Regions from separate parts of the Idiomarina sp. HB genome, predicted to be linked through region 1. Evidence: predicted binding sites of a transcription regulator. Region 1 holds the regulator's gene; the other holds the start of a gene.

Region 1 (4,685 bases):
AGCGCTGTTTCCGCACGTTCACGGTCGCTCTCGTCCATGGACTTCAGAACTTCCTGATAGACTGGCTCAGGTAAGCCACGCAAAACGTAGGCCAGGTCATCGGTGTCCATGCCTTCGGTGGCAGCGGCAAGGTTCTCCGGTGCCATTTGGCGAATAATGTCTTTCTGAACTTCTTCGTTCAGTTCTTCAAGAATTTCACCGTGTTCTTCAACATCGACCAGTTTCCAGACAATGGAACGGCTTTTCGGTGGTGAAGACTCCAACAACAGTGCCACGTCACATGCCGGCATATTATGCAGCATACGGCGGGCAGCAACGAACATGCCATCGGACAGCGCGGAGTTAACCTCCTGGATGCGCTGCATGGCATATTCTTTGTCGGACAGTTCCGCAATCATGTTTATTCGTCTTCCTCGAAGCGATCTTCAAATAACGTACTAACAGCATCCAGCGCCGCTTGTGCATCTTTTCCTTCAGCACACACTTCAACAGATTTGCCCTGTTGACTGGCCAGTAGCATGAGACACATTACACTGGCGGCATTCACGCATTGTTCGCCTTGTCGCACCGTTATGGTTGAATCAAATTCTTGTGTTAATTGAGCCAACTTGGTTGCGGCGCGAGCATGCAGACCCAGTTTATTGCGAATAATCAGGTCTCTGCAAACTTTATCCATTTTGCTTTAACTCCCGGTGTCTGACCTGAACCTTTAGGTCTTTTTGTTCAAAGCGCTCGGCTAGCTGCTGAGAGATATAAACTGAACGGTGCTGACCACCAGTGCAGCCGGTGGCAATAGTCAGATAACTTCGGTTGCTGCGCTGAAAATGCGGTAACCAGGTGTCGAGAAAGTTTTCCAGCTGATAGATAAACTTAGTGACTAAAGGTTGTTGGCGGAAGAAGAGTTGTACATCGGTATCCAACCCCGTTAACAACTTTAGCTCAGGTTGCCAGTGTGGGTTCGGTAAAATTCGTGCGTCAAAAACAAAGTCGGCATCTTTGGGTAAGCCATATTTAAAGCCAAATGACTGAAAAACAATAATGAGTTTTTTATCTGCGCGGCCAAGCACACGCTCAGTAACCTGTTCGCTCAGCTGGTGCAGTGACAAGTCGCTACTGTCGAGACGCCAGGTGGCACGCTCCATAATAGGCTCAAGCATCTTATGCTCGGTTTGCAGCGCTTCCAGTAAAGGCAGTTCTTTTTGCGAGAGCGGGTGTAGTCGCCGGGTTTCACCGAAACGTTTTAATAAGGTGTTGTCGTCTGCATCAATGAACAGAATTTCGGGCTCTACGCCTTTAGGCAAAAAGTTGAGTGAGTCCAGCAGTTCTTCGGAGTGCTCGGGTAAGTTACGAACATCAATGCTAATGGCAATTTTCTGGTATTGCTCGATAACAGCATGGACTAACGTGGGTAGCAGGCTAATGGGTAAATTATCAACGCAGTAAAAACCTAAATCCTCAAGGACCCGCAACGCGATGGTTTTACCTGAACCGGAACGACCACTAACAATGATCAGTTGCATGGCGACTGCTCACCTTCGCCAATAAATAATTGGTATAAGTCTTTGTCGGAGTCAGCCTGGCGTAATGCACGTGTGCAGTCTTTGTCATTCATACGGCGAGCGACAGAAGCTAAAGTCTGCAGATGGTTTTCGTGTTCGGATTCTGGTACCAGAAGCGCGAATATAATATCGACGGGTTGGTTGTCGATAGAGTCAAACTCAATCGGCTCATCTAGCGTGAGTAATACCGCAACCGGGTGGTTAGCATTGGGTAATCGGCCATGAGGAATTGCGATACCTAAGCCAATTCCCGTACTGCCCAAACGCTCACGGTTCAATAGGCTCTCAAAAATGTCATGGCGGGTAATGCCGGACAACTTAGGAGCTACGATTTGACTAATGGTTTCAAGCAGTCTTTTTTTACTTGCGCCCTCGACTGCACACTTGGTGCAGTCGGGGCTTAACAATTCACTCAGTTGCATGGATTAATGTTGTTTCATTTTTTCTTTGTGTTTAATCACCTGACGGTCCAGCTTATTGATTAAACCGTCGATGGCCGCGTACATATCGTCGTGTTTTGCGTCGGCAAAAATTTCACCGCCATTCACGTGCAGCGTAGCTTCCGCTTTTTGAATCGTTTTTTCAACATTTAGGATGACGTGAACATTAGTAATGTGGTCAAAATGTCGTTCCAGCTTGGCAAATTTTGTGTCTACGTAGTCACGTAAAGCTTCGGTAATATCGATGTGGTGACCGGTCAAATTAATTTGCATAACGTCTTCCTTCTTGCAGTTAACAAAGTTACAAAAGACTTTTGCGTTGGCTCGATGATGGAATGTTTAACGATTCCCGATACTTCGCAATTGTCCTCCTTGCTACTTGGATACCTTGTTCAGCTATCAGTTCAGCAATTTTGCTGTCACTTAACGGTTTACTGCGGTTTTCTGCAGCGACCATCTTCTTAATTAAAGCACGTATTGCAGTGCTTGAACACTCACCACCGCCCTCAGTACTGACATGACTTGAGAAAAAGTATTTTAACTCAAACACGCCCCGCGGACAGTGTAAGTATTTCTGTGTTGTCACCCGCGAAATGGTGCTTTCGTGCATATCCACTGCTTCGGCGACATCGTTTAAAACCATAGGCTTCATGGCTTCTTCGCCATGCTCAAAAAAGCCCTGTTGGCGTTGCACTATGCAGTTGGCAACTTTTAGCAACGTGTCATTGCGACTTTCCAGGCTTTTTATAAACCAACGCGCTTCCTGCGTGTGGTTTTTTATGTACTGGCTGTCGGCTACTGACTTAGCTGCTTTACTCAAGGCCGCGTATTCTTCATTGACCTTTAATTTAGGTACGCTGTCGGGGTTCAATTCGACCATCCAACGCCCATTTTTTTTTGCCACAGCAACATCCGGAATGACATATTCAACGGGTTGTTGTGCAACTTGCTCACCCGGGTGGGGATGCAACTGCTGAATCAAGCGCATGGTTTGACGCAAGTCGTCTTCCGAGAGCTTTAACTTACGCTGAATGGTGCGAAAATCCCGGCTGCCCAGTAAATCCATATGTTCCGTCACTAAGCATAGAGCAACCTCTTTGTATTCAGTGTCGTCATTTAACTGTCGCAACTGAATGGCAAGACATTCGCTGACGCTACGCGCTCCAACTCCTATTGGGTCGAAATGCTGAATGCGTTTAAGCACCATGCAAACTTCTTCTGCTTCTACCTCTGGCAGGCGCACCGCTTCAATAATTTCATCAACATCGACCATTAGATAGCCGTTGTCGTCTATAGCTTCGATAATGGCTTCAGCTATGGCCGTGTCTTCGTCAGAAAAGTGGGAAAGCTGCATTTGCCAAAGTAAGTGATCTTGCAACGACTCACTGGTCGAGCCCTGGTAAACTTCAAAGTCACCGTCAAAAGACTTACCAGAGGACGCGGCCCCATTAACCGGTGTCTGGCTGGAGTAGGTGTCATCCCAACTGCTGTCTACCGGTAACTCGTCCGGCATTTCCTGAGTTTTTATAACGTCCGAGGTTTCTCGCTGACTGTCATCCCGCTCTTCGATATTTCGGGTTTCGGAGTTGTCAGCTTCGTTGCTGGCATCGCCTTCAACTTCTAATAGAGGATTACTGTCCAGTGCATCCTGAATTTCAGCCTGAAGATCGAGTGAGGAAAGCTGCAGCAGGCGAATGGCCTGTTGAAGTTGTGGCGTCATGGTCAGATGCTGACCAATTTTTAGCTGCAGACTTTGCTTCATAATGACTGTCCCGGTTTCACGTTATAAGGTGAACTGCTCACCGAGGTAAACGTCTTTAACCTGTTGATTCGATAATATACTTTCTGCATCCCCACTGGCAATAAGTTCGCCATGACTAACGATATAGGCGTGTTCACAAACCGATAGGGTTTCACGAACATTATGGTCGGTAATCAATACGCCAATACCGCGTTGCTTTAAATGCTCAATGATTTTTTTGATATCAATGACGGATATGGGGTCGACACCAGCGAAAGGCTCATCTAAAAGAATAAAAGTGGGCTCTGCTGCCAGGGCCCTGGCTATTTCAACCCGTCGGCGCTCACCGCCTGACAGACTCATTCCTTGGCTGTTGGCAATGTGCCCAATATTAAACTCTTCGAGTAAGGCATCGAGCTGTTCTTCTCTGTCGTTGTCTGATAACGCTTTGCGGGTTTCTAAAATGGCCATTAGGTTGTCACGTACCGTTAGCTTTCTGAAAATAGAAGCTTCCTGTGGCAGGTAACCAATACCTCTGCGTGCCCGCTCATGCATTGGCAGTAAAGTGAGGTCGTTATCATCCAGTAAAATCTGGCCTTTATCGCTGTTAACCAGTCCGACAATCATATAAAAGGTGGTTGTTTTACCGGCTCCATTAGGCCCTAGTAACCCAATAACCTGTCCCTGACTCACCTCCAGGCTAACGTCTTTAACAACCTGGCGACTTTTATAGCTTTTGGCTAAGTGTTTAACTCGTAAGGTTGCCATATTAAGGGTTCTCGTTATTTTTCTCGTTGGAGTCAGTTTTTGCCTTTGGCGTAAAAATGGTGATGACGCGACTGTCTTCTTCACCGGAACTGGTCGCGGTTATGGTTTGTTTGTCTAAATCATAGGTGATGAGATCACCACTGGAACTGCTGCTACCCTGAGAAATACGGGCTTTTC
Region 2 (4,685 bases), on a different contig from region 1:
TATCGAAAGGCTTCGCTAAATACTCAAAAGCCCCACCTTGAAATGCCTTTACCGTGGTTTCAAGGTCTGAATGTGCGGTCATCACCACCACTGGCAATTGCGGCTGCTCACGGCCTAATTTTTCAAGCACGGCCAGACCGTTTTCGCCGGGCATTCGAATATCCGTCAGCACCACAGTCGGAGCATCGGCTTTTAATGCGGAAAAAAAGTCTTCTCCGTTAGCAAAACTGCGAACATGATAGCGACTGTCGGCAAAAGCTTTTTCCAAAACCCACCGAATTGAGTCATCGTCATCAATGATCCATAACTGAGCATTAGTGGTCATCTATTACCTCGTTACCATTGTCTGCAGTAAGGTACGGCAAATAAACTGAGAACCGGGTTTTGCCCGGGCTTGAGTCAAATTCAATTTTGCCCTTATGCTGGTGCACAAGGTTTTGCGCCAATGAAAGACCCAGGCCGGTTCCCTCTGCACGTCCGCTAATTAAAGGGTAAAATAATGTATCGCGTAACTCCGCCGGTATGCCGGGTCCGTTATCGGTAACGGTCACCACCGCGCACTGCCGATAACGCAGACCAAACAACGTCAATTGGTGCTCGACCCGAGTCTTAATGACAATAGTGCCAGCACCAGACATAGCTTGCGCCGCATTCTGGGCAATATTCAGGAACACTTGCTCACAAGCTTCAGGCACCACCCGAATGTCCGGTAAAGAAGGGTCATAGTCCCTGGTCAGCTTCAGTGACTCGCCGTACTCATAAGTTAGTGTCCGAACCACACGCTCCAGTACTTCATGAATATTGGTCAGCTTTGATTCACCACGCTTAGTTGGCCCTAACAGTCTGTCCACCAGGTACCGTAAACGATCAGACTGACTGATAATCAAGTCGGTATACTCGGTCAGTTTTTCATCGGGAAGCTGCCTTGCCAGTAGCTGCGCAGCGCCTCGCAAACCACCTAACGGATTCTTTATTTCGTGAGCCATACCGCGTAGTAAATGCTGTGTCGCAAATAACTGATTACGCTGCTGATCTTCCTGGTTGATGCGTCGCAATTGATCAACTTGTTTGAGTTCCAGCAACAATGCCCGGCCAAATTCTTGATCAACTGTCTGAATACTGGTTTCCACACGAATATCGTGACCAGAATGCAGTGCAAAATGAACTTCCGCATTCAGCACAGTCTGCTCACTATTCAGGCATTCTATTAATGTTTCCGACGCCAGAGAACAATGATAAAACGCGGCGCTAAACAGTTCACCTAATAGTCGCTTGGCGCTGTGATCCAGCAACGATTCCGCGGATGAATTGACATAACGAATGGTCAGGCGGTCATCAAGGATGAGTATGCCTGTGAGTAATTGGTTAAGTAGCGCGTTGTTATTCACGAAGGCAGGAGAGGGTTATGCACCGTATTGGTGCAATCGGGCAAGGCTAAAAGCCTCACCCGATAATTCGCCATTAAACGCTGTAGTACATATCGAATTCTACCGGGTGGGTAGTCTTCTTCAATGTCTCTACTTCGTTATATTTCAGATCGATGTAAGCATCAATCATGTCGTCATCCATAACGCCGCCCTGTTTCAGGAAGTCACGGTCTTTATCCAGAGCTTCCAGAGCCATTTCCAGTGAATGACAAACCGTCGGGATGTCTTTCGCTTCTTCAGGAGGCAGATTGTATAAATCTTTGTCCATTGCATCGCCCGGATGGATCTTGTTACGGATACCGTCAAGACCCGCCATTAATAAGGCAGTAAAGGCCAGGTAAGGGTTGGCACTTGGGTCAGGGAAGCGCACTTCAATACGACGACCTTTGGCGCTGGAAACCAATGGAATACGAATAGAAGCCGAGCGGTTACGCGCTGAGTAAGCCAGCATTACCGGAGCTTCAAAACCAGGAACCAGACGCTTGTACGAGTTAGTTGAAGCATTCGCAAAGGCGTTAATAGCACGAGCGTGCTTGATAATACCACCAATGTAATACAATGCCGTTTCGCTAAGCCCTGCATATTGGTCGCCGGCAAATAAGTTCTCGCCACCTTTATTCAGAGACATATGCACGTGCATACCAGAACCGTTATCACCAACCAGTGGCTTCGGCATAAAGGTTGCTGTCATGCCATAAGAGTGCGCTACGTTATGCACAACGTATTTGTAAACCTGCATCTCATCAGCTTTAGATGTCAGAGTATTAAAGCGAGTTGCTACTTCGTTTTGACCAGCAGTGGCTACTTCATGATGATGCGCTTCAACAACAAGGCCCATGTCTTCCATAACCAGGCTCATAGTGCCGCGGATGTCATGTGCAGAGTCAACCGGAGGTACCGGGAAATAACCGCCTTTTACGCCAGGACGGTGAGCCAGGTTACCTTCTGAATATTCACGACCAGAGTTCCATTTCGCTTCTTCTGCATCAATTTTGTAGAACGAACCACTCATATCGGTGTGGAAACGAACGTCATTGAACAGGAAAAATTCTGGCTCAGGGCCAAAGTAAGCCTCATCGGCAATACCTGACGAGCGCAGGAATTCTTCTGCACGCTTAGCAATTGAACGAGGGTCACGGCTGTAACCTTGCATGGTTTCAGGCTCAAGAATGTCACAGCGGACATTCAGGGTGATTTCATCAGTAAACGGGTCCAGAACGGCAGACTCATTATCGGGCATTAGCACCATGTCCGATTCGTTAATCCCTTTCCAGCCGGAAATAGATGAACCATCAAACATTTTGCCTTCTTCAAAGAAGTCTTCATCGATTTGCGACACCGGAATAGTGACGTGCTGCTCTTTACCTTTGGTGTCGGTAAAGCGTAAGTCGACGAATTTTACGTCGTGTTCTTTAATGGTATCGAAAATCTTATTAGCTGACATGTTGTCCTCCGTAGACAGCGTCTAAAAATACAGCCTAAGTATAGCAAAGCCTGTGCCAACTGAACTTTCTCTTTATATTCATACTCTTAAGTTAAATTCAGTCTTCTTTTAAAAGTTTATATGCACCAGTATAGCGCATATCGCACATTTTTGGTGCAAAACAAAAAGAAAGGAAAAGAAAATATAATGGACAAAAAACAATCAGCCCTTTCTTAATCCAACTCAAAAAGGTAGAATACGCCGCTATTTTTCACAAAACCCCTTGGACGGGTTTCGCTCCCGGACAACTACAGGCAGTTCTTAATGACAATTCAGGTATTTGATATAGAAAAACTTCGCAACATCGCGATCATCGCGCACGTTGACCATGGTAAAACCACCCTAGTTGACAAGCTGTTGCAACAATCCGGCACCTTAGAAAGCCGTGGTGAGATAGAAGACCGTATTATGGATTCCAACGATCTTGAGAAAGAGCGTGGCATTACCATTCTGGCCAAAAATACCGCGGTTAACTGGCAAGATTACCGTATTAACATTCTGGATACTCCAGGACACGCCGACTTTGGCGGCGAGGTTGAACGCGTACTTTCTATGGCGGATTCTGTATTGTTAGTGGTTGACGCCGTTGACGGCCCTATGCCTCAAACTCGATTTGTCACGCAGAAAGCCTTCTCTCACGGTCTTAACCCAATTTTGGTTATCAACAAAGTTGACCGTCCTGGTGCGCGCCCAGACTGGGTTATGGATCAGGTCTTCGACTTGTTTGACAACCTCGGCGCTACCGACGAGCAGCTGGACTTCCCGGTTGTTTATGCATCAGCACTTAATGGCTGGGCATCACTAGACGCAGACGACCAGGATGGCGACATGACGCCATTGTTCGAAACTATCGTTAATAAGGTAAGTCACCCGGACGCAGACCCCGAAAGTGACCTGCAGATGCAGGTGTCACAGCTGGACTACTCAAGCTACTTAGGCGTTATCGGTATCGGCCGTGTTACCCGTGGTAGCGTTAAAGTTAACCAACCAGTTACTATTGTTGGTGCTGACGGCAAAGAACGCAGCGGCAAAATTGGTAAAGTCTTTAGTTACTTAGGTCTGGACCGAATTGAAGCCGACAAAGCAGCAGCAGGCGACATTTGCGCTATTACCGGTCTGGGCGAATTAAAAATCTCCGACACCGTTTGTGCGGTTGGTAAAGCCGAAGCAATGAAGCCGCTAACCGTCGATGAACCTACTGTAACCATGACCTTCCAGGTCAACACCTCACCTTTCGCGGGTAAAGAAGGTAAGTTTGTTACCTCTCGTCAAATTCTTGAGCGTTTGCAGCAAGAGTTGGTTCACAACGTAGCACTGCGCGTTGAAGAAACTGATAACCCGGACCGTTTCCGTGTATCAGGCCGTGGTGAGCTGCACTTAGGTGTTCTTATCGAAAACATGCGCCGTGAAGGCTTCGAGTTAGCCGTTTCTCGTCCGGAAGTTATTATCAAGCACGAAGATGGTAAAAAACTGGAACCTTACGAAACCATGACGGTTGATATTGAAGAGCAGCATCAGGGTGCCGTTATGGAAAAATTAGGCTTACGTAAAGCCGAAATGACCAACATGACACCAGACGGTAAAGGTCGCGTTCGCGTCGACTTTGAAGTACCAAGCCGTGGTTTGATTGGCTTCCAGACAGAGTTTATGACCTTAACCTCTGGTACTGGCCTGATGTACCATACGTTTGACCACTACGGCCCGCACAAAGGCGGCACCATTGGTCAGCGTAGTAACGGTGTACTGATTTCAAATGCCCAGGGTAAAGCTCTGAC

What was found. Region 1 encodes sigma-54, which starts transcription at its own class of promoters, with help from an activator protein. Its sites were predicted from a motif close to GTTGGCACGNNNNTNGNNT; they were not measured.
Region 2: glnA (glutamate--ammonia ligase) is a predicted target of sigma-54. The motif match lies at 2,913-2,931, and genes of this name have one in related genera.

Annotation. Positions count from the first base shown of each region.
Region 1 is NZ_JAYLVU010000002.1:413,011-417,695, forward strand. It holds gene mgtE (magnesium transporter) at 1-398, opposite strand, end outside; gene VBY75_RS07755 (HPr family phosphocarrier protein) at 401-676, opposite strand; gene rapZ (RNase adapter RapZ) at 669-1,520, opposite strand; gene ptsN (PTS IIA-like nitrogen regulatory protein PtsN) at 1,511-1,981, opposite strand; gene hpf (ribosome hibernation promoting factor) at 1,985-2,272, opposite strand; gene VBY75_RS07775 (RNA polymerase factor sigma-54) at 2,301-3,761, opposite strand; gene lptB (LPS export ABC transporter ATP-binding protein) at 3,783-4,508, opposite strand; gene lptA (lipopolysaccharide transport periplasmic protein LptA) at 4,510-4,685, opposite strand, start outside.
Region 2 is NZ_JAYLVU010000004.1:136,125-140,809, reverse strand. It holds gene ntrC (nitrogen regulation protein NR(I)) at 1-325, opposite strand, end outside; gene glnL (nitrogen regulation protein NR(II)) at 315-1,388, opposite strand; gene glnA (glutamate--ammonia ligase) at 1,462-2,871, opposite strand; gene typA (translational GTPase TypA) at 3,175-4,685, shown strand, end outside.